One region of the Corynebacterium stationis genome, then DNA from elsewhere that is predicted to be linked to it. Evidence: riboswitches for the same ligand, from Rfam matches in the RefSeq annotation. Region 1 holds a riboswitch; each other region holds the start of a gene.
What was found. Region 1 has a riboswitch for thiamine pyrophosphate ahead of CSTAT_RS02320 (ECF transporter S component). Riboswitches for the same ligand answer to the same signal wherever they lie in the genome.

Region 1 (7,611 bases):
ACCCACAATGGCGAAATGTCCTTGGGTCGTAACCTGCTCGTGGCATTTATGCCATGGGAAGGCCACAACTACGAGGACGCAATTATCTTGAGCCAGCGCGTTGTGGAAGAGGATATCCTGACCTCTATCCACATCGAAGAGCACGAGATTGACGCTCGCGATACCAAGTTGGGTGCAGAAGAGATCACCCGTGAGATTCCAAACGTGTCCGAAGATGTTCTTCGTGACTTGGATGACCGCGGCATCATCCGCGTCGGTGCCGATGTTCGCCCTGGCGACATCCTCGTCGGTAAGGTCACCCCAAAGGGTGAAACCGAGCTGACCCCAGAAGAGCGTCTTCTGCGCGCAATCTTCGGTGAGAAGGCTCGTGAAGTTCGCGACACCTCCATGAAAGTTCCACACGGTGAAACCGGCAAGGTCATTGGCGTTGCTCGTTTCTCCCGCGACGAAGATGATGATTTGGCACCTGGCGTCAATGAAATGATCCGCGTCTACGTGGCTCAGAAGCGTAAGATCCAGGACGGCGATAAGCTCGCTGGCCGCCACGGCAACAAGGGTGTTGTCGGTAAGGTTCTGCCACCAGAGGACATGCCATTTATGGCAGACGGTACCCCTGTTGACGTCCTGCTTAACACCCACGGTGTTCCACGTCGTATGAACATTGGTCAGGTTCTGGAGCTGCACTTGGGCTGGCTGGCACACACCGGCTGGAAGGTTGACACCGAGGATCCAAAGAACGCTGAGTTGCTCAAGACTTTGCCGCAGGAGCTTTACGATGTTCCAGCGGATTCCTTGACCGCAACCCCAGTGTTCGATGGTGCTACCAACGAAGAGATTTCTCGTCTGCTGGCGTCTTCGAAGCCTAACCGCGATGGCGACGTCATGATTGACGAAGACGGCAAGACCGTACTCTTTGATGGTCGTTCAGGTGAGCCGTACCAGTACCCAATTTCGGTTGGTTACATGTACATGCTGAAGCTGCACCACCTCATTGATGAGAAGATTCACGCCCGTTCCACTGGTCCTTACTCCATGATTACCCAGCAGCCTCTGGGCGGTAAGGCACAGTTCGGTGGACAGCGCTTTGGTGAGATGGAGGTGTGGGCAATGCAGGCTTACGGCGCTGCCTACACCCTGCAGGAACTGTTGACCATCAAGTCCGATGACGTTGTTGGCCGCGTGAAGGTCTACGAGGCAATTGTTAAGGGCGACAACATTCCGGATCCAGGTATTCCTGAGTCCTTCAAGGTGTTGCTCAAGGAGCTGCAGTCCCTGTGTCTGAACGTGGAAGTTCTTTCCGCAGACGGCACCCCAATGGAACTTTCCGGCTCTGATGATGACGATATGGAATCTGGTTCTTCCATGGGCATTAACTTGTCCCGTGATGAGGGCTCTTCCGCAGATATCGCTTAACTAGTGCTATGCGTTCTCGGTGTGAAAGCACCGGGAACGGACGAAACGTTATTAAGAACTAAAAGCCAATCAACTTCCTCCGTCTTAGGAGGATGAAAGGGAGACGTTACGTGTTCGACGTAAATCTCTTCGACGAGCTTCGTATTGGACTGGCCACCGCCGACGACATTCGCCGTTGGTCTAAGGGCGAGGTTAAGAAGCCTGAGACCATTAACTACCGCACCTTGAAGCCAGAAAAGGACGGCCTTTTCTGTGAGCGTATCTTCGGCCCTACCCGTGACTGGGAGTGCCAGTGTGGTAAGTACAAGCGTGTCCGCTACAAGGGCATCATTTGTGAGCGCTGTGGCGTTGAGGTCACCAAGTCCAAGGTTCGTCGTGAACGCATGGGCCACATTGAGCTTGCTGCTCCAGTGACCCACATCTGGTACTTCAAGGGTGTCCCATCCCGTTTGGGCTACCTGTTGGACCTGGCTCCAAAGGACCTGGAGCGCATCATCTACTTCGCAGCTAACATCATCACCTCTGTTGATGACGAGGCTCGCCACAACGACCTGTCGACTCTTGAGGGCGAAATGCTCTTGGAGAAGAAGGACGTAGAAGATGACGTCAATGCTGAAATTGCAGAGCGTGCATCCAAGCTGGAAGACGACCTGGCTGCTCTAGAAGCAGAAGGCGCTAAGGCTGATGCTCGCCGCAAGGTTCAGAATGCTGCTGATAAGGAAATGCAGCACATTCGTGAACGCGGTGAGCGCGAAGTTGCACGCCTCGACGAAATCTGGAACACCTTCAACAAGCTGGCTCCAAAGCAGATGATCATTGATGAGACCATCTACGAAGAGCTGGTTGACCGCTACGAAGATTACTTCACGGGCGGCATGGGTGCAGAAGCTATTCAGACCCTGATCCGCAACTTCGACCTCGATGCAGAGGCGGAGGAACTGCGTGATGTCATCAACAATGGCAAGGGTCAGAAGAAAATGCGCGCGCTGAAGCGTTTGAAGGTTGTCGCAGCATTCCAGCGTTCGGGCAACGATCCAGCTGGCATGGTTTTGGATGCGATCCCAGTGATCCCACCAGAGCTGCGCCCAATGGTTCAGCTTGACGGTGGCCGTTTCGCGACCTCCGACTTGAATGACCTGTACCGTCGCGTTATCAACCGCAACAACCGTCTGAAGCGCATGATCGATCTCGGCGCGCCTGAGATCATCGTGAATAACGAGAAGCGCATGCTGCAGGAATCTGTTGACGCGCTGTTCGACAACGGTCGTCGTGGCCGCCCAGTTGCTGGCCCAGGTAGCCGTCCACTGAAGTCCTTGAGCGACTTGCTCAAGGGTAAGCAGGGTCGTTTCCGTCAGAACCTGCTGGGTAAGCGTGTTGACTACTCCGGTCGTTCGGTAATTATTGTTGGTCCTCAGCTGAAGCTGCACGAGTGTGGTCTTCCAAAGCTGATGGCACTGGAGCTGTTCAAGCCATTCGTTATGAAACGTCTGGTTGAAAACGACTATGCGCAGAACATTAAGTCTGCAAAGCGCATGGTTGAGCGTCAGCGTCCAGAGGTATGGGACGTTCTGGAAGAAGCTATTTCCGAGCACCCAGTACTTCTGAACCGTGCACCAACCCTGCACCGTCTTGGTATCCAGGCATTCGAGCCAAAGCTGGTTGAAGGTAAGGCTATTCAGCTGCACCCACTGGCTTGTGAAGCTTTCAACGCCGACTTCGACGGCGACCAAATGGCAGTCCACCTACCACTGTCCGCAGAAGCACAGGCTGAAGCTCGCGTGCTGATGTTGTCCTCGAACAATATTTTGTCCCCAGCATCCGGTAAGCCACTGGCTATGCCACGTCTGGACATGGTTACCGGTTTGTACTTCCTCACCATGAACAAGGGCGAGGATGAAATCGGTGGCAATGGCCGCTACGCACCAGCTGATGATAATGGCCCAGCGCAGGGCGTGTACTCGTCCTACGCTGAAGCGATCATGGCTTATGACCGTGGCGTACTTGGTCTGCAGGCACCGATCAAGGTTCGTATTGATCACCTGCGTCCAACCGAAGCAATTGAGGCAGCGCAGTTCCCAGATGGCTGGACCAAGGGCGAATCCTGGATGGCTGAGACCACCCTGGGACGCATCATGTTCAATGAGCTCCTGCCATGGAACTACCCCTACCTTGAAGGTGTAATGGTCCGTAAGGGCGGCTCCAAGGACATTGTCCTGCTTGGTGACGTCATTAACGACCTGGCAATCAAGTACCCAATGATCACCGTTGCACAGGTACTGGACAAGATGAAGGATGCCGGTTTCTACTGGGCAACCCGTTCTTGTGTCACCATTACCATGCACGACGTTCTGGTTCTTCCAAATAAGACCGACATGCTTGAGTCTTACGAGAAGGAAGCAGAACGCATCGAGCGCAAGTACTGGGATCAGGGTGCGCTGACTGAGCGTGAGCGCTACGACCGTCTGGTTGAGCTGTGGAAGAATGCAACCGACTCCGTGGGTAACGCGGTTGAGGCACTGTACCCAGATGACAACCCAATTCCGATGATCGTTAAGTCTGGTGCAGCAGGTAACATGCGTCAGATCTGGACCCTGGCCGGCATGAAGGGCATGGTTGTGAACTCCAAGGGTGACTACATCACCCGTCCGATTAAGACCTCCTTCCGTGAAGGTCTGTCGGTTCTGGAGTACTTCAACAACTCCCACGGTTCCCGTAAGGGTCTGGCGGATACCGCTCTGCGTACCGCTGACTCGGGCTACCTGACCCGTCGTCTGGTTGACGTTGCGCAGGATGTCATCGTTCGCGAAGACGACTGTGGCACCCGTCAGGGCGTTCGCGTCCCAATCGGTGAGGAAATTGCAGAAGGCACCTACGCTGTTCACGAGCTGTGGGAGACCTCAGCATCTGGCCGCGTTGTTGCAACCGACGTCAAGGATGCTGAAGGCAACGTTGTTGCTGAAGCTGGCTCGGACCTGACTGAGGAACTGACGGAGAAGCTGGTTAACGCTGGCATCACCGAAGTTAAGGTACGTTCCGTACTGACTTGTCAGACGCCAGCTGGTGTTTGTGCGAAGTGCTACGGCAAGTCCATGGCTTCTGGCAACTTGGTTGATATCGGCGAAGCCGTCGGTATTGTTGCTGCTCAGTCCATTGGTGAGCCTGGTACCCAGCTGACCATGCGTACCTTCCACCAGGGTGGTGTCGGTGGCGATATTACCGGTGGTCTGCCACGTGTTCAGGAACTGTTTGAGGCACGTAACCCGAAGAACCGTGCACCAATTGCATCCGTCGACGGCACGATCTCTTTGTCCGATGAAGGTAACTTCTGGACTTTGACGATTACCCCAGATGACGGCTCGGATAACGTGGTCTACGAGAAGCTGTCGAAGCGTCAGGGCCTGGCTCAGGTTCGTCGTCCGATGGAATCCAACCCGAACGCAATGATCGAGCGCTCCCTGCGCGACGGTGACCACGTCACCACCGGTCTGCGTCTGATGCGCGGTGCTGCTGACCCACACGACGTGCTTGAGGTTCTCGGCCGCCGTGGTGTGGAAAAGCACCTCATCGACGAGGTTCAGGCTGTTTACCGCGCCCAGGGTGTAGCCATCCACGACAAGCACATCGAGATCATCATCCGTCAGATGCTGCGTCGCGGTACCGTTATCGATGCTGGTAACACCGATCTGCTGCCAGGTACTCTGGTTGACCTTTCTGAGGCTCGCCAGATCAATGCTGGTATGCAGGCAGAGGGCAAGGAACCAGCTCAGCTGCGTTCTGAGATTATGGGTATTACCAAGGCTTCCTTGGCTACCGAGTCTTGGCTGTCTGCGGCGTCCTTCCAGGAGACCACCCGCGTGCTTACCGATGCCGCTATCAACAAGCGCTCCGATAAGCTCATCGGCCTGAAGGAGAACGTCATCATTGGTAAGCTGATCCCAGCTGGTACTGGTATCTCGCGTTACCGCAACATCTCCGTCAAGCCAACCGAGGCAGCACGCAATGCGGCTTACTCGATTCCGACTTACGGCGATTCCATCTACGGTGACGACGGCTTCGGTGAATTCACCGGCGCTTCCGTCCCACTGGATGAGGACTTCACCTTCTAGTCCAACTCCCGTGTTCAACGGCTTCAGCTGTTTAACACCGCAGCGCCCGCGCTACTGATTGATTTTCGGTAGCGCGGGCGCTGCTTTGTTATTTGCGCAGGTTATACGGGCTCTGGTAGGTATTGAAGGGCATCATATTCATTTACGGGTGCTCGCAAGCAAAGTGCGGGCTGAGACCTTGGCGCAGGCGCTGGGAAACCGTCGAACTTGAACCGGATAATGCCGGCGAAAGGATAAAGAAGTGGTTACTCAAGTTAACCCTGCTCGCTCTTTAAACTGGCGAGTGGTAGATATCATCGTTGCCTCCATCCTCGCAGTTGCCTGCGGGCTGGTCTTCGTCTTTTGGAACTCGGTGGGATACGCCTGGTTCATGGCGATGGATGCGCTCACCCCGGGCCTCGGTGGCATTGCCACTGGCATTTGGCTTGCCGGTGGTGTAATCGGCGCGTTGGTTATCCGTAAACCCGGCGCAGCGATTTATGTAGAAACTCTAGCGGCGACTGTCTCCGCGGTATTTGGTTCCCAGTGGGGACCAGAAACTCTTTACTCTGGTCTTGCCCAAGGCTTAGGCGTAGAGATTGTCTTCGCAATCTTCCTCTACCGCCGCTTTAGCCTGATGGTCGCCATGCTCGGCGGCATTGGTGCCGCGCTTGGTGCATTTGTGCTGGAGCTTTTCACCTCAGCAAATATCGCCAAGTCGTTGGAATTTAACCTGATCTACCTGGCTTGTCTCGTCGTCTCGGGAGCTATCTTGGCCGGTGCCTTGAGCTACTTTACGGTTAAAGCTTTAGCGAAAACCGGGGCCCTGGATCGCTTTGCTGTGGGACGGGAACAGCGCGCGCTGTAATGTCACAAATCTTATTGCGCGGTACCACGTGGCAGCACGCTGGTCGCCGCACCCCAGCTATTTCCGATATTGATATCCGCGTCGAACGCGGTGAACGAATCTTGCTCGCTGGTGATTCCGGCTCGGGCAAATCGACGCTGCTTTCAGCACTGGCCGGAGTACTCGGCGGGGATGATGAAGGTACCCTGCGTGGCGAGCTCACCATCAACGCCGCCGCAGTGGGTTTGGTTTTGCAAGACCCGGACTCTCAGGTTATTGCCTCGCGCGTTGGCGATGACGTGGCTTTCGGCTGCGAAAATCTCGGCCTTCCACGCGAGGAAATCTGGCGTCGTGTGCATCAAGCATTGGAAATGGTCGGCTTAGATCTAAGCCTTGAACATCCCACCGCGCGGCTCTCCGGCGGACAAAAACAGCGCCTTGCGCTGGCAGGCGTAATCGCCATGGGAGCCGAGGTGATTTTGCTCGATGAACCCACAGCCAACCTTGACCCGCAAGGTGCAGCCGATGTTGTCGCAGCCGTTGACCACGTGGTTAAAGAAACCGGCGCAACTCTCATTGTCATTGAGCACAACTATACGCAGTGGGAACACGTGTTAAACCGCGCCATTGTTTTAGAACACGGAAAGCTTATCTACGACGGGGAAGTGGCTCCAGCTGTCGCCGCACGGCGCATTACCGGGTTGCCCACGGCATCGCCAGTACCTGCCGATGCTCCGGCAGCGCTGTGGTCGCATAACCTTGCCACCCGTTTTGGTCCGGCCCGCACGCTGGCCATTCCGCAGGGTGCATCGACGGTGATCACTGGCGCCAACGGTTCTGGCAAAACTACCTGGTTGATGACGATGGCAGGGTTGATTTCTCCGGTAGCGGGGAAGTTGGGCTATTCCGAAGAGATTCGCCGCGGCTTGGCAAAAAACCCACACGCGTGGAGCTCTGTTCAGCTGGCGCAGCGCATCGGCTTTGTGTTTCAAAACCCTGAGCACCAATTCGTCGCCCGCAGCGTGATCGAAGAAATGCGGGTGGGGCCCAAAGTGGTCGGATCCCTAGTAAGGGGATCTAACCAGGGAGTAGAAGAGCGCATCGACAAGCTCTTGCAACGCCTGCGGCTGGAGTCTTTGGTTGAAGCCAACCCCTTTACCTTGTCTGGCGGCGAAAAGCGCCGACTATCTGTGGCCACTGCTTTGGTCACCGCACCGAGTGTTGTCCTTTTAGACGAGCCGACTTTCGGCCAAGACCCGGAAACTT
Region 2 (7,611 bases), 360 kb from region 1:
AGGGCACCGAGAAACGGGATGGTCGGAATCATGATGGTTCCAAATATCACCACCAACGCGACGGCGATTACTACGTCTTCTTCTTCCGCATCGCTTGCGCCTCTGACACCCGCGACGGCCGCCGCGCCGCAGATGGAAAATCCGCAGGCGATCAGTAATACCTGCGCAGGCTTCATCTTTAGCAGGCGGCCGATAAGCAGCGTGCCGATGATTCCGCCGGAAACAATGCAGACGATAACCAGAAGCATCGGCAGCCCGAGGCTGCGAACATCTGCGATAACCAGTTTGAGCCCTAAGAACACGATTCCCCACCGCAGCAAAGTCTTAGCTGCTACTTGGATTCCTGGCGAAAACGTGCTGGGAAGTTTTGTCATGTTCGTTAGTGCGATCCCGGCGATAATCGCCACGATCATCGCGCGAAGCCCCGGTATAAAAGAACTGAAAATCATCGCGACCGCAGCGCCGCCTAGACACAGCAGCAGTCCGGGCGCATAAGCTTTGATTGCACGTGCGCGCGGTTGAACTTCATTTGAAGCAAGTGCCAAAATTCCGGTAGACATGCTTTAAAGTCTCACCGCGCAACGTGATTTGCGGTAGACGGCAAATCCACATCCGGGCATATACTACTGATATGACTCCTGCTCAGGACTGCTGGCCCAACCTCCGCACCCTGGAATTATTCGTGGCAGTAGTAGATAGCGGCAGCCTCGGCGCCGCAGCACGTAGCGTCGGAATGGCGCAGCCCAATGCAAGCCGCGCGATTGCCGAGCTTGAGGCAACGATGCAAACTCATTTGCTGGATCGTCGTCCCAGCGGCTCAGTGCCTACGCCTTTCGGGCTTTCGCTCGCTGCGCATGCGCGTGAAGTCCTGGATGCTGCTCGTGATTTTCAATCTTGGGTCGCGGAGAACCACGACGAATCGCAAAAGACGCTCAGCGTCGGCGCCAGCTTGACCATCGCGGAGACACTCTTGCCAGTGTGGATTGCCGCGCTGCGCGAACGATACCCCGATGTCCAGGTTGCTATTTCCGTGGTGAATTCAGCAGAAGTTATCTCACAGGTTCGGCATGGGCATTTCCATGTAGGTTTCATCGAAACGCCACATGTACCGGTGCAGCTTAATGCTCACATTGTCCAGGAAGACGAGCTTTTTGTGGTGATTGCCCCGCACCACCACTGGGCTTTGCGAACCGGGCGAATCAGCCTGCAAGAGCTGGCTGAAACACCACTTGTTGTAAGAGAACCAGGCTCCGGAACCTTTGAAGCCCTGCAAGACCATCTGGCTGGCTTGAATGTTGCTACACCAGCCCAGGTGCTCAACAGCATTGCAGCCGTGCGCGTCGCAGTAGCTTCCGGTGCCGGCCCCGCAGTAATGAGCGAACTGGCCGTGCGCGATCAGCTCGCCAATGGCAATCTCCTGCAAGTGCCTTTAGAAGGCGACAAGATCACGCGCCCGCTCACAGCAATCTGGTCAGGACACCGTCGTCCGCCCAGGCTGGCTCACGAACTGATTGCCATCGCTAAGGCCACTGGCGCTTGGATCAGTAGGCATCGTTAAGCACTGCGTACAGGCGATCCCGCGCGGTGTTCATTTCCTTATCGAATTCCTCATCACTCGATTTATCGCGGACCCAACTTTCAGAAACCACGATGCGCGGCAGCGTTGCCACCGCCGCAATCATCGCGCCGCGCAGGCGATTGCGCTTATCAATCAACCAGCCCCCGACCAGTGCCGGAATGCCGATTCCGGTCAGGACGGCGGGGATGCCATCGAGAAGCCTGCGACCAAGCAGTTTGGCCAATACCCACTCCACCGCGCCAAGTAGTGCTCCTGCACTAACCGCGATACCAATCGACTTCACCCACGTGGCAATGAAACCTTTAATTACCCCTTGCTGACGGTCGTTTTTCTCCCGCGGCTTTGGGAAAACGTACTGCAAGACCACATAAAACGGCACCATGATGTAGCCAAAAATAGCTTCTACAGTGGCTAACCGCTTCAGCGAAGCCGTGGGCCGGCGTTGCTCCTTAACCGTGGCGGTATCAGTCATCATTTCCTCTCAACGAGCACGCATAGGAATCAAGCATTCAGTGTGCCCCACACTAATACGTCTTCCGCTGTCCAAAAAGAGCTTCATTACATAAAAATGGGCTCTCACTATATAAAGTTACGCCCACACTGCAGAAAATGAGGCCCTCACTATATAAAACGACGGTCTCACTATATAAAGTGACGCCCTCACTATAGAAAATGACGGTCTCACTGTATACAGTGAGGCTTAATAGTCTTTGAGCGACAGTGAGGTCCCCATGAAACAATCTGAACTAGATTCCCACCTTGCCCGCCTCCGTACCCTCGGCAGAGATGACGCTTTGATAGAAGTAAAGGCATGGGCGCATAAGAGTGAATCAAAAAGTTTCTGGGAAACGGTAAGCGCTTTCGCTAACAGTAATGGCGGAATCATCGTACTGGGTTTAGAAGAACCATCGTTCACTCCAGCTCCAGGATTCAATGCCAAGGACGTTGAGGACCGTATCCGCAGCGGTCTAAATACCAGCGACCAGCACGCAATTCGCGTGGAACCAGTCCCAGACTATTCCGTCGAGCTGTTAAAAGTTGACACACAACTATGCGTCGTAGTCACCATTTCTCCGTTAACTGTTAATGGCCCATGCTTCGTAAAATCAAAGGGAGTATCGAACGGAAGCTTTAAAAGAGTTGGCGACGCGGATCAACGACTTAGCGCCCTTGAAGTCTACGAACTCCAACACCGATTCGACAAGCACGCTTCCGACAGAGAACATGTCCCAGGTACTGATATCAATGACCTAGATACCTCACTCACTAAAGCCATGGAGTCTCGGCTGAAGCGCCAACATTCTCGGCTGGATTTTGATGAAACCAATAAGTGGATCAAGCAGAAATCCATAGTTACTCAAGACGGCGAACTTACCCTTGCAGGACTAATGGCGTTAGGAGAATATCCTCAACAATTCTTTCCTCAATTATTTATTGATGTGGCGGTCCACCCCGGAAAAGAAAAAGCACCAGCAGGAGAAAACACTCGTTTCGTGGACCGAGTCCTTTGTGAAAGCAACGTAGCCACCCAAGTTTTAGATGCAATCGCAGCAATTCGTCGAAACCTTCGAACAAGAAGGGTGATTGAAGGAAGCCTCGGAAAGGATGTCTTAGAAATACCTGAGACCGTATTACGCGAGGCATTAGCTAATGCAGTGATGCATCGTGACTACTCCGCACCATTCCGAGACCAAAATATCAGTGTCGATATCTTTTTAGACCGCGTAGAAATCAGCAGCCCTGGAGGATTGCCTGGCGGCAAAACTACCGAGAACCTCGATGATGGACAACAAATCCCGCGGAATTCGACATTAGCCAGGCTACTTCAAGATGTCCCACTGTCCCACGAATACGACGGGGTACTTGCCGAAAGTAATGGTGGAGGGATCTTGACCATGATCAACACCATGAAATCTGTCGGTCTTCCCAGGCCGACTTTTAAGGTAGATATTGCTCGAGTGACAGTCATTCTGCAGCGATTCGGCCTCGCAGACGGAGAAGTCGCATCCTGGGTTAAGGAACGACTTGGAGATGAATTCTCAATCGCTGAAGGTGCCGCACTTGTTTTGGCAAAAGACTTGGGGGCCGTCACAGCTAAAGATCTCAAACGGCAGACAGGCGGCGACAGTGGTGAGCTTCAGATCATGCTCGATAAGCTTGCTCAACAAGGTTCGTTAATTGAATCGAGCCAAGGGGTGTACACCCTCTCAAGTGCGGGAGCTCACCTAACCCCCGCCCAACAAGACGTATTCGATGCAGTATCTAATACTGAAGAACTCTCAGCTCAACAAGTTAGCGACCTTACCGATCGGCCAATAAGCACCGTACGCGCCGCCCTTCGACATCTTGTAGAAATCGGTTTTATCACAGCCACAGCGCCACCAAGCAGTAGAAAACGAGCTTATCGCCGCACGTGATCTTGGCTAATTTAACCTTCAAGAGATAGGCAGACTTGGCATCCAAACTGATTACGAATCAATTCCTTCATCGCATAGTTGGCTCCAGCTTGCCGTATCGGCCGGGCGTGCTAGGCTGCTGGTTAGAACACGCTGGCAGGACGGCCTGCACAGTCAAAGCTAGAGCTGGGACGACCCTGCACTTAAAGGAGTCTTCGTCCATGTCAGCCTCTACTGCCCTGCGCGGCGTTCTCACCGGATCTGTCATCGCCCGAATTGTATTGGGCTGGGTTGCGGTCGCACTACTATCACTGGCATCAGGTTTTCTCGCGGGCAGCTTATCGATGCCCCTCGTCTTCACCCTTCTTGCGCTCATCGTGGGCGTGATCATCGTGTGTTCCGGCGGGGTTGTCACCCAAGCTGAACATCTCGCGCACCGGCTTGGTGATCCCTACGGCACCCTGGTGCTGACCCTTTCAATTGTCGGCATTGAAGTCATTCTCATCTCCGCGGTTATGCTCGGCCCAGGCGATCACCACACCATCGCGCGTGATTCCGTCATGGCCACGGTCATGATTGTCCTCAACCTGGTCATCGGCCTGGCACTTCTCGTCGGCGGCATGCGTCATAGCAACCTGCAGGTCAACCGCACCGGTATTTCCGCATACTTATCCATGCTCGTCGTACTCATCGCCACCGCCTTCGCCTTTCCAGCTGTCATCGGCACCGATGGCGCATACAATTCCGCGCAGGCCATCACCATCGTGACCTTGACAGTCATCCTCTACGGATTCTTTCTCTACCGCCAAACCGGCGCCCAGCATGCCGACTTCACGGAAACAGACAAGGACGTCGTTGCTTCCAACAACCCCGGAATCGCCGCAATTTTCCGCGAGCACAAAGGCGAGATCTTCACCCGCGCGCTGGTTTTGCTCATCACGGTAATCCCCATCGTGATGCTCTCTCACGATATGGCATCGCTTCTCGATGACGGCCTTAACCGCCTCGGCGCTCCCATCGCGCTTTCCGGCATCATCATCGCAATGATTGTCTTTTTGCCCGAAGCAATCACCACCGTCCGCGCTGCCTGGGGTGGCGAAGGACAACGCGTGGTTAACCTCGCCCACGGCGCGCTCGTCTCCTGTGTTGGCCTCACTCTGCCGGTCGTGCTCATCATCGGTCTGCTTACTGGGCAAACCGTTACCCTCGCCGAAAACCCCACCAACCTGCTGCTACTAGGAATCAGCCTGGCTTTGAGCATCGCAACGTTTAACTCCCAGAAAGTCACCGCGATTCACGGCGGAGCACACCTATTCGTCTTCATCCTCTACGCGCTCAGCGTATTTTCTTAAAGTCGTTTCTTGCCAGGACATTCTGTGCTAGCGTGGGCGCCAGACACGGGGTGCCCGGAAGGGCTGAGATTAAACCCGAGAACCTGATCGAGTTCGGACTCGCGGAGGAATGTCGGTAAACGACGCAGGCAGTATATGCAGGGATACCTGTATCTATTGCAGCACGCTTCGCTTCTTCGAACTCGATATGAGTGATGAAACGGAGACAAGCGTTGATACCGAACGTATTAACCATTGCTGGCACAGATCCCACCGGTGGCGCGGGGATTCAAGCAGACTTAAAAGCATTTTCTGCCAACGGCGCATATGGGATGAGCGTGGTCACCGCAGTGGTTGCGCAAAATACGCGCGGGGTGGGAAGCATCGTCGCGATGGAACCTGAATTCGTGGCCGAACAAATCGCCGCGGTCTTTGAGGATGTCCGCGTCGATGCAGTGAAAATCGGCATGGTGGCCAATGCTGGAATCGCCGAAGCGATCACGCAGTCACTGGATAAATACGCGCAGTGCCCGGTGGTCTTGGATCCGGTGATGGTCGCTAAAAGTGGCGATCATCTGCTCAACCAGGATGATGTCGACGCGATTCGGGAGCGTCTCGTGCCGCGGGCAACGCTGATTACGCCGAATCTGCCGGAGGCATCGGTGTTGCTGGGCCGCGAGGTAGAGATGGGCAGCTTGGCAGAAATGCGTGAGTCCTTAAACGATCTGCGCGCTTTGGGCGCAAAGTGGGTGCTGCTCAAAGGCGGGCATTTAAGCGGTGCGGAAAGCACCGATATCCTCACCGGCGGTGATGCCGGCGAGCACACCGTGGAGCTGACCGCACCGCGCGTGGACACTGTCAATGACCACGGCACTGGGTGCACATTATCGGCCGCGATAGCAGCGCTTTTACCCCAACACGGATACGAAGAAGCGGTGCGCCGCGCCAAAGACTATCTCACGCACGCGCTGCGCCACGCGGATGAATTGGACGTCGGTGCAGGCCACGGCCCCGTCCATCACTTCCACGCGCTATGGAATAACGCGCCTTTGCAATTGCAAGGAACACAACGATGAGCACTCAACGATTTACGGACCTTTTGCGCGAGCAAAACCACACCACGTGGGAGAAGGCAGTTTCTCACCGCTTTGTGCAGGAGCTTTTCGATGGCACCATCGACGACTCTGTCATGGCCAGCTACTTGGTGCAGGACTACCGCTTTTTGGATAGTTTCTTGGTGTTGCTGGGGGCATCGGTAAGCACGGCGGATGCGCTTGAACCACGGCTGCGGTTTGCGCAATTTATTGGCGAGATAGCCGGCGATGAAAATACTTATTTCCTCGACGCCTTTAAAGCATTGGGCGTGAGCGACAAGCAGCGCGAAGAAATCCCGAATACCGAGCCGACCACCGCGTTTTGCGCGTTGATGCGTGAGGCTGCGGAAACCCGCGATTACGTAGCAATCGTCGCGGTGTTGCTGGTTGCGGAATGGTTGTACCTCGACTGGGCGACCCGCGGTGCGCGCCCGCTGCCGAAGAACTTCGTGCACGCGGAATGGATTCGACTGCATGATTTTCCTGAATTCCACGAGCGCATCGCGTTCTTACGCGCAGAACTCGACCGCGTCGGCCCAGCCCGGCGCGCTGTTGCGGAAGACTTCTTTCACCGCGCAGTAGAAATCGAGCTCGCATTTTTTGATGCTGCCTACGCCCACCCCATCACAGGAGAAAAATAATGACACTGTTTAATGATCTGAAAAAAGCCATCGGTACCGAGTGGACCGATTACACCGAGCACGAATTCGTGCGCAAACTTGGCGAAGGCACCTTGCCGCTACCCGTCTTCCAGGACTACCTAGTGCAGGATTATCACTTCCTCGTGCAGTTCGCGCGGGCGAACGCACTGGCTGCGTACAAAAGCCGCAACCTCGCCGATATTAAAGACGCGACGGGCGCACTGCAGGCTATCTTGCACGAAACCGAACTACACCGCCGACTGACTACACGCTGGGGAATCACGGAAGAAGAGCTTGATGCGGCGGCAGAAAAACAAACCACCGTGGCTTATACCCGCTACGTTTTGGACACCGGGATGTCCGGCGACCTGCTGGATATGCACGTCGCGCTTTCACCATGCTCCATTGGTTATGCAGAAATTGGTGTAGCCCTAGAGCCGCAACGAATACGGGCTCTAGATGCCGGCGAAGAACACCCCTACGGCGAGTGGATTGCGGAATACTCCGGCACGGAATTCCAAACCGCAGCACAAGCTGCCACCGAACGCCTCGACGCGCTAACCGCAGGTA
Region 3 (7,611 bases), 210 kb from region 1:
GGCGAGGTACCCCCGGCTTCATATCTCGCCGCGCTGATTTTACTCAGCGTACCTATCTATGGGCTGTTGAGTAATGGAGAACCAATCTCACTTAGCATCGCAGCATTGCTCCTGGGAAAACTCTGAAGCCTACGCTAACTGCATAAGCCCACGAATCAATACGGCGCCCGCTCCTGCGGCCGCCAAGGCAGTAGCAAGAGAGCGCGCCATCGAGGTGGAAATTCGGGCGCTTACGCGGTCGCCCAGCCAGGCCCCCACAAAAAGCATCGCAACGGCAAGCACCCACAGCCACAGCGGAGTACCGGTGAAATCGACCCCGCCAAGTAAGACGAGCTTCAACAGGAAAGAAACGGTATTCGCGACAACCAGAACGGGATGCAGCGTCGCCACAAATTCCCGATAGTCCCATCCAGTAATACGCGAATACACCGTAAGAGAGGGTCCTGCAATACCCGCGATGGTTGACATAAATCCACCGACTGCACCGAATGCCAAAAGTGGGCCTTTGGCATCCGGCGACACGTTAAATTTATCGGCCGGAAAAAGAGAGATACCCAGCGCCAGCAGCACAAACGCACCGATAGCCACCAGCAGCCACGGCCCCTCAAGAAAGAAAATTACGGCCACAGCCGGCAAAGATCCCGCCACCAACGCTCCCGAAATGAGTCGGAACTTGCGCCAGTCCGTCTGCTTACGCACCGCCCAAGCATTGTTAACTGCGTTGATAATCGATAGCCCGTTAACCATGGTGATGCCAGCAACCGGCCCCAGAAAGATAGATAGAACCGGACCACCAACCAGCCCTACCCCAAGGCCTGTAATTCGCTGGAAGAAAGCGCCGATGAGGATGGCTACGACAATGACTGCTGCGACGGTGAACACAGGGAGCTACTTTAGGCGCCAGCTTCGCGATTGCCTACTTTCAGGGCTAGCTTCACACCCTTGTATCCACGCCCGCTGTAAATCAGATTGGGACAACTTGTTATTTTCGTATCGATTGTGAAAATCTAGGCCTCCTCATATGCGGAGAAGAGCTTCGCCCACCTGCGGCTATATCATTAAGAATCGCGAAAATAGGCCGTTCGGGCCGATAAGGGGCGGCAGGCATTCTGGTACCTCCAATCCCTAACCCAAGACAGTCAATAGTTTTGCCGCTTAGTACACCCGAATCTGGCGAGAGGCTTACAATGTCGCACCGCGCAATCAGCGGCACTCTCCTACCTAGAGAATAGGAACTGCTGCGCTATTCGAAGTTTTAATTCAACAAGCTCTGCTAGTGGCCATTTATATTCTTGGCCATTCTGAATGAAATTCCGGATTTTGCTGCAGACCGGAGCTGGTGGTCAGGCGCCTAGCTGGCGGTCAAATAGTCAAAGAAGAATTACTTATGAACCGCTCTTACTAATTTTAGTAGACAGGTTGGTATAGTCGACGGAAGAAACGACAGACTTTATGGTCTATGAATCTTAGGGATGAAACTTTTATGCCAACTATTTCGCCTTCCATTGCGCTCATCGGATTAGGGCCGCGCGGCGTATCGACGCTGGAGCGGCTTGTTGCGCACTTTAATGTGGTGGAAAACCCGCCGCAAGAATTCCATCTACATTTAATTGATGACGCACAGCATGGCGGTGGCCGGATTTGGGATACCACGCAGACCAAGGCGCTGTGCATGAATACTTTCGCACACGGCATGACACTCTTTTCGGAGCCCGGCGCGACGGTGGAGGCGCCGGTGGTGGAAGGCCCCACCATTTATGAGTGGGTGCGCCTGCACTTAGGCCACGAGGAGGAGGTAACCCGCGCAAAGCGGGATTACGTCACACAGCATCCGCTTGACGATGGCCTTTGGGAGCGCTTTAGCCGCGAAGAATTAGAAGAACTCCGCCCGGAGTCTTATCCCCTACGCGCGCTGTACGGCTATTACTTAGTGTGGTTTTATCAGTCTGTTCTGCAAGATATTCCGTCGTGGGTCACTGTACGTAGCCACAAGGCCCGTGCCACCAGCATCGAAGAAGCTGATAATTATGACATCATCACTTTAGATAACGGTGAAACTGTCGAAGCTTCGGCAACCATTGCAGTTACAGGTTGGCAAGAACAGGGCCTAGCCGCGCAGGAAAAGTGGATCAAAGAAACTTTGGACACTCATCCAGGCCTCAACTGGATTCGGGCAAATAACCCAATTGAGCAGGATGTTAGTTCCATCAAGGACAATGAAAAGGTACTCTCCCGCGGCTTAGGGATGGGCTTTTTCGATATTTTGATTTTGACCACGCAAGAACGCGGTGGGCAGTTTGTCGAGGACCCAGATGCGGCCAGTGGGCTGCGTTATATTGCCACCGGTAAAGAGCCAACGTATTACGCGAGCTCCAGGCGCGGTTACCCGTTTATGCCACAGTCTGATGATGGTGGATTGCCACCAGCAGCGGAGATTCCCCGTTTAAAGAAGGTTGTTGCGGATCTTTCCGATCGTAAGGGTCGTCGCTCTATCGACTATGACGTGGAGGTCTGGCCAGCGGTCCTGCGCGATGCTTACCACGCATACGTCAAAACTTTGGCCCGCGTAGAACCACAAGCACTCAAGGCCGACTTGGACACCATTGTGCAGGCTATCGATGACGCTGAGGTTGATGCCAGTGTGGTCTTTAATGGCGTCAGCGCGATGGATGAGGTCATCGAAAAGTACACCACCAAGCGTTTTTCACTGCTGCGCTGGATGCATCTTTTGCCAGCCAACTTCGATAACACGCAAGAGCTCACCGCGTATGTGATGCAGCGCCTGGAAGAAGACCTGCGCGATGCCGAGCAGGGACAAGATAGCCCAGTGCGTGCTGCCCTGTGGTCTTTGGGCTTTTCCCGCAAGCCCTCCCAGGTGCTGGGGGCGGAAGGGCGATACACCGTGGAATCGCGCCACCACATGTTTGATAAGGCCATTGCGCTGGCGCAACTGGCGTGCTCCGGCCCACCAATCTTCCGCACGCGTCAGCTCATGGCGCTCGTGGAGGCAGGCGTCGTGAAGTTCATCGGTGGCTATCCGCTGCTCGATACCGACCGTACTACCGGTGAATGGACCATGAGCTCACCCTATTCCGGCGGCGTGCGCTATCGCGGCACCACGCTTTTCGACGCCTGGGTGCACAAGCCAGATATCCGCAAGATGCCGGTGGATTCCTTCATGAAGGACTTAGTAGAGAAAAAGCGCGTCGTTGCCTTTAGCGATATCGCCGAAGATGGCACGGAATTGCCGACCGCATCAGTCGCACAACATCCGCAGTCGCGCCGCGTGCTTGATGCCGAAGGCCACGAAGACCCACGCCTACACATGGTCGGTATCCCCGCGCACGCGCAGTACCCGGACACCACTATTTCCCCACCACTGCCAGGGACCGACTCCTGGTTTATTCAAGAAGCCGACAAGGCCGCCACGAGCGCATTTAATATAACGCTCGGTGTGAATAAAATGAACCAAGCTGTCTAGCGATTTACATTCAAGGCGCGTATTGTGGGAAACATTCCACGAAAGAAGGAGAATTTTTAATGTCTGATCTCACCCCTAATCACAAGGCCGGCGAACCACTCGAGGCTATCGATGCCGACAAGCTGGCGTCGTTGCGTCAGAAGAATATCGATACCCCAGAAGGCGGCAAGAAGGTCATCAAGACTCACACCGAGGCTGATGGACACTTCCGCAATTACACCCAGGTTCGCGACCTGAAGCCAGTTTTGGTGTCTGAGCCACCAGCTTTGCTTGGCGATGACTCCGCGCCGAACCCAACCGAAATCGCCCAGGCCGGCCTAGCAGCTTGCATCTCCGTGGGCATCCAGGCAATCGCTACCCACCGTGGCGTTACCCTGACCAAGATCGACATCGATATCGAATCCAACATTGACGTCTCCCCTGTCTGGGGCGTTGGCGACTTGAGCGATGATAAGCGCCCAGGTGTTTCCGATGTCCAGGTCAACGTTGATGTTGACGGCGATGCTGACCGTGAGACCCTAGAAAAGATTGTCGATGACGCAATCCAGTGGTCCCCTGTGGTCAACACCTACACCCGTCCAGCAAACCTGACCCACAAGGTGGTCTAAAAGCCAGCTTGTTAGTCAGCTGATTACTTTGGGGCACCGATGGTCGGCTGTGGCAGGTAGACTTGCCCTCCCGCGTTGAGGAATTCCTGGCTCTTTTGCTGCATGCCAGCAATAGCAGCTTGGGCCTCGGCGCTGCCATAGGTGTCGCGGATATCTTGCGATATCCTCATTGAGCAGAACTTCGGACCGCACATTGAACAAAAGTGTGCGGTCTTTGCTGGTTCTGCCGGCAAAGTTTCATCGTGATATTCCTGGGCTGTTACCGGGTCCAGACCAAGCGAGAACTGGTCATTCCACCGGAATTCAAAGCGTGCCTTGGACAGGGCATCATCACGCGCGGTGGCACCGGGATGCCCCTTGGCAACATCTGCTGCGTGCGCTGCGATTTTATAGGTAATCACGCCGGTCTTTACGTCATCCCTGTTGGGAAGACCTAAGTGTTCTTTCGGGGTGACATAGCACAGCATCGCGGTGCCATAGCGTGCGATTTCGGTTGCGCCGATAGCGGAGGTGATGTGGTCATAGCCCGGCGCGATATCTGTTACCAGCGGGCCCAGCGTATAAAAAGGTGCGCCTTTGCAGAGTTCTTGTTGCCGCTCGACGTTTTCGCGAACCTTGTGCAGCGGAATATGCCCTGGCCCTTCGACCATCACCTGTACGTCATATTCCCACGCGCGCTGGGTCAGCTCAGCCAGGGTGTCTAGTTCGGCAAACTGCGCGGCGTCGTTGGCATCGGCAATGGAGCCGGGACGGAGGCCATCGCCAAGCGAAAATGCCACGTCATAAGCGGCGAAAATCTCGCACAGCTCATCAAAGTGGGTGTACAGGAAGTTTTCTTCGTGGTGAGCGAGGCACCAACCGGCCATAATCGAGCCACCCCGGGAGACAATGCCTGTAACTCGGTCGGCGGTGAGCGGCACATACCGCAGCAACACGCCCGCGTGGACGGTCATGTAATCAACGCCCTGCTCGCACTGTTCAATAACGGTGTCCCGGTAGATCTCCCAGGTCAGCGCATTGGCGTCGCCATCGACTTTCTCCAATGCCTGGTAAATCGGGACTGTGCCAATCGGAATGGGTGAATTGCGCAGAATCCACTCGCGCGTGGTGTGAATGTCATTTCCGGTCGACAAATCCATGAGGGTATCCGCGCCCCACTTCGACGCCCATTCCAGCTTGGCGACTTCTTCGTCAATGGAACTGGTAACGGCAGAGTTGCCGATATTGGCGTTGATCTTCACCAAAAATTGCTTACCGATGATCATCGGCTCCGATTCGGGATGGTTGATATTCGCAGGGATGATCGCCCGGCCCGCGGCGACCTCGCTGCGAACGAGCTCCACGTCGACGTTTTCACGCAGCGCCACATAACGCATTTCCGGCGTTATCTCACCCTTACGCGCGTAGTGCATCTGGGTTACCCGTTTACCGGATTTCGCGCGCAGGGGCACCGGCTTGCTTCCCTGCCACTGCTGGGACGGCGCGCCACGGCGTACAGCGGTGCGGCCATCATCTTCGAGGCGTGCACCACGAGCTTCATAGGTTTCCGTGTCGCCAAATGCGGCTATCCACTCGGCGCGCCAAGGCGCAAGGCCTTGTTCCGGAACGCTGCCAGGACCCATGGTCCGGTAGACCTTCAACGGTTCATTCGGCGTGCCATCTGGGGAATCAGATTGGGCAATTGCGGTTACTGGCACTCTGATTCCGTGTTCAACATCTTCGAGCCACGACAGGCTGTGAGCTGGATGTTGTTCGGATGTCTGCGCACCCTGAGCCTCGTTGGTCGCGTTCAAAGGGGTCGGCAAATTTACATTACGATCAGACAATGAAGTCTCCTATTTCCTACGCCGGCATTAACCGGATCAGGTTCAACGGTCTCGGACTTCACTAGCCCGATCTCAGCCACTTTTAGTGGCACCCGCATGGACTCTTTATCTCTATCACGTAATTTCAAGCCCGACAAGCAATTAATTTCATTCTCGGTAGAAAGCGACTGTTCAGCGGCTATGAATTAAAAATTAAAAGTCTTAAATTTTAAGCCCTTCTCCCCACGTACAAGGTTTTAGTTTGGCTAAGACGGAACACCATGAAGCAGCGACTCACGTCATCACCATTGTGACAAGCCAGGAACTAAAACGGATAGGTCAATGACCGGCAGTATGCGGCGCTCGGCGCTCCTTATACGGGAACGCTTGCGCAAGATGAGCACATGAGGATTACCGGGATGCAACGTGTGTTAGCGCCGTTGTCTGTGATGTCATTTCCACACCCCACGAGAAGCAGAATTTTAGTTCGCAGAAATGCTCTTTCATTCCTTCTAGCAACAGTGAGCAACAAGGCAGCGACAGTAGCGGTCTTAGCTACCGGATACTTGCCTTTCCCAGTAAAACGGCAACTGCCCAAGCGCGGAGTCCATCTCAGATGGGAATCGCACTTGGGCAGCAAATTTATCCTGGATTTTCCATAAGCTTGCCGCGGTTAAAGCGGCCGCCTATCCAATGCACCTGACCGCTTTAAGGCAAGAATCTATTCCAAAGATAATACGCGCAAAGCTTTAAACTTTGTTAGGCCTTTGCCTCGTTTCCTGGACCTTCAGGCGGGGTTTCCGGTTCATATTCATTGTCGACGTCGCCGCCGAGATAAACATCGCCGTCAACCACCACATGGCCTGGAATATGGAAACGTCCTTCTTCGTCATAGGCAAATTCAGGTACACCTAGCTCGTTACCGTCAGCATCGAAACCAGGGGCAGGACGGGATTCATGTTCTTCAAGTTTTTCGGGGCTATCTGTCTTCTCCCAGTGACGCGTGGCGATGCGACGCTCTGCCGCATAATCATCCCCCATGCCTTTCAGCAGTGAGTACATCATGCAAAACATCATGATGAAGAACGGCAGTGCGACAATAATGACGACTTCTTGTATGGCTTCGATACCAGTGTCGTTGATAAACAGCAGCGCAGCGGTCACCGCGCCAACAGCAATAGCCCAACCGATGCGGTAGAACACGGGGGACTTATTTTCTTCACCGGTGGCAAATGAGTCTATGACAAGGGCTGCGGAGTCGATCGAGGTAACGAAGAAAATTACGATGACAAAGATTGCCAAAGAACCAGAGATGGCGTAAATCGGGTACTGCTCCAAAAGCGCGAATAGTGCGACAGGAGTATCGCCGTCTTCGACCACCGGTCCAGTAAGAACCCCGGGGTCAGATAGTTCCATCTCAATCGCCGCGCGGCCGAAGATAGAAAACCAGATGACCACGAAAACAGTTGGCAACGCTAGTACGCCGCCGATGAATTCACGCACGGTACGGCCACGCGAGATGCGCGCGATGAACATACCGACAAATGGTGACCAGCAAATAGTCCATGCCCAGTAGAAGACGGTCCAAGTACCCTGCCAGCCAGGATTCTCAGCAAAGGAATCCGTCCAGAACATCATCTCCGGCAAGGACGAGCCGTAGTTACCGAACGCTTGGGGATGCGGACGGAATCCTGAAAGGTTTTCCTAGTGAACCGTT

Region 2: another riboswitch for thiamine pyrophosphate. It lies ahead of thiD (bifunctional hydroxymethylpyrimidine kinase/phosphomethylpyrimidine kinase); the one in region 1 lies ahead of CSTAT_RS02320 (ECF transporter S component).
Region 3: another riboswitch for thiamine pyrophosphate. It lies ahead of thiC (phosphomethylpyrimidine synthase ThiC); the one in region 1 lies ahead of CSTAT_RS02320 (ECF transporter S component).

The regions. Positions count from the first base shown of each region.
Region 1 is NZ_CP009251.1:469,007-476,617, forward strand. It holds gene rpoB (DNA-directed RNA polymerase subunit beta) at 1-1,413, shown strand, start outside; gene CSTAT_RS02315 (DNA-directed RNA polymerase subunit beta') at 1,524-5,519, shown strand; TPP riboswitch at 5,654-5,770, shown strand; gene CSTAT_RS02320 (ECF transporter S component) at 5,761-6,366, shown strand; gene CSTAT_RS02325 (ABC transporter ATP-binding protein) at 6,366-7,611, shown strand, end outside.
Region 2 is NZ_CP009251.1:107,407-115,017, reverse strand. It holds gene CSTAT_RS00600 (YeiH family protein) at 1-560, opposite strand, end outside; gene CSTAT_RS00595 (LysR family transcriptional regulator) at 632-1,558, shown strand; gene CSTAT_RS00590 (hypothetical protein) at 1,542-2,054, opposite strand; gene CSTAT_RS00585 (ATP-binding protein) at 2,311-3,996, shown strand; gene CSTAT_RS00580 (calcium:cation antiporter) at 4,197-5,327, shown strand; TPP riboswitch at 5,364-5,454, shown strand; gene thiD (bifunctional hydroxymethylpyrimidine kinase/phosphomethylpyrimidine kinase) at 5,522-6,382, shown strand; gene CSTAT_RS00570 (TenA family protein) at 6,379-7,041, shown strand; gene tenA (thiaminase II) at 7,041-7,611, shown strand, end outside.
Region 3 is NZ_CP009251.1:677,530-685,140, reverse strand. It holds gene CSTAT_RS03335 (sulfite exporter TauE/SafE family protein) at 130-882, opposite strand; gene CSTAT_RS03330 (FAD/NAD(P)-binding protein) at 1,484-3,481, shown strand; gene CSTAT_RS03325 (OsmC family protein) at 3,541-4,089, shown strand; gene thiC (phosphomethylpyrimidine synthase ThiC) at 4,113-5,882, opposite strand; TPP riboswitch at 5,912-6,021, opposite strand; partial or broken gene CSTAT_RS03315 (BCCT family transporter) at 6,654-7,568, opposite strand; gene CSTAT_RS03310 (IS3 family transposase) at 7,602-7,611, shown strand, end outside.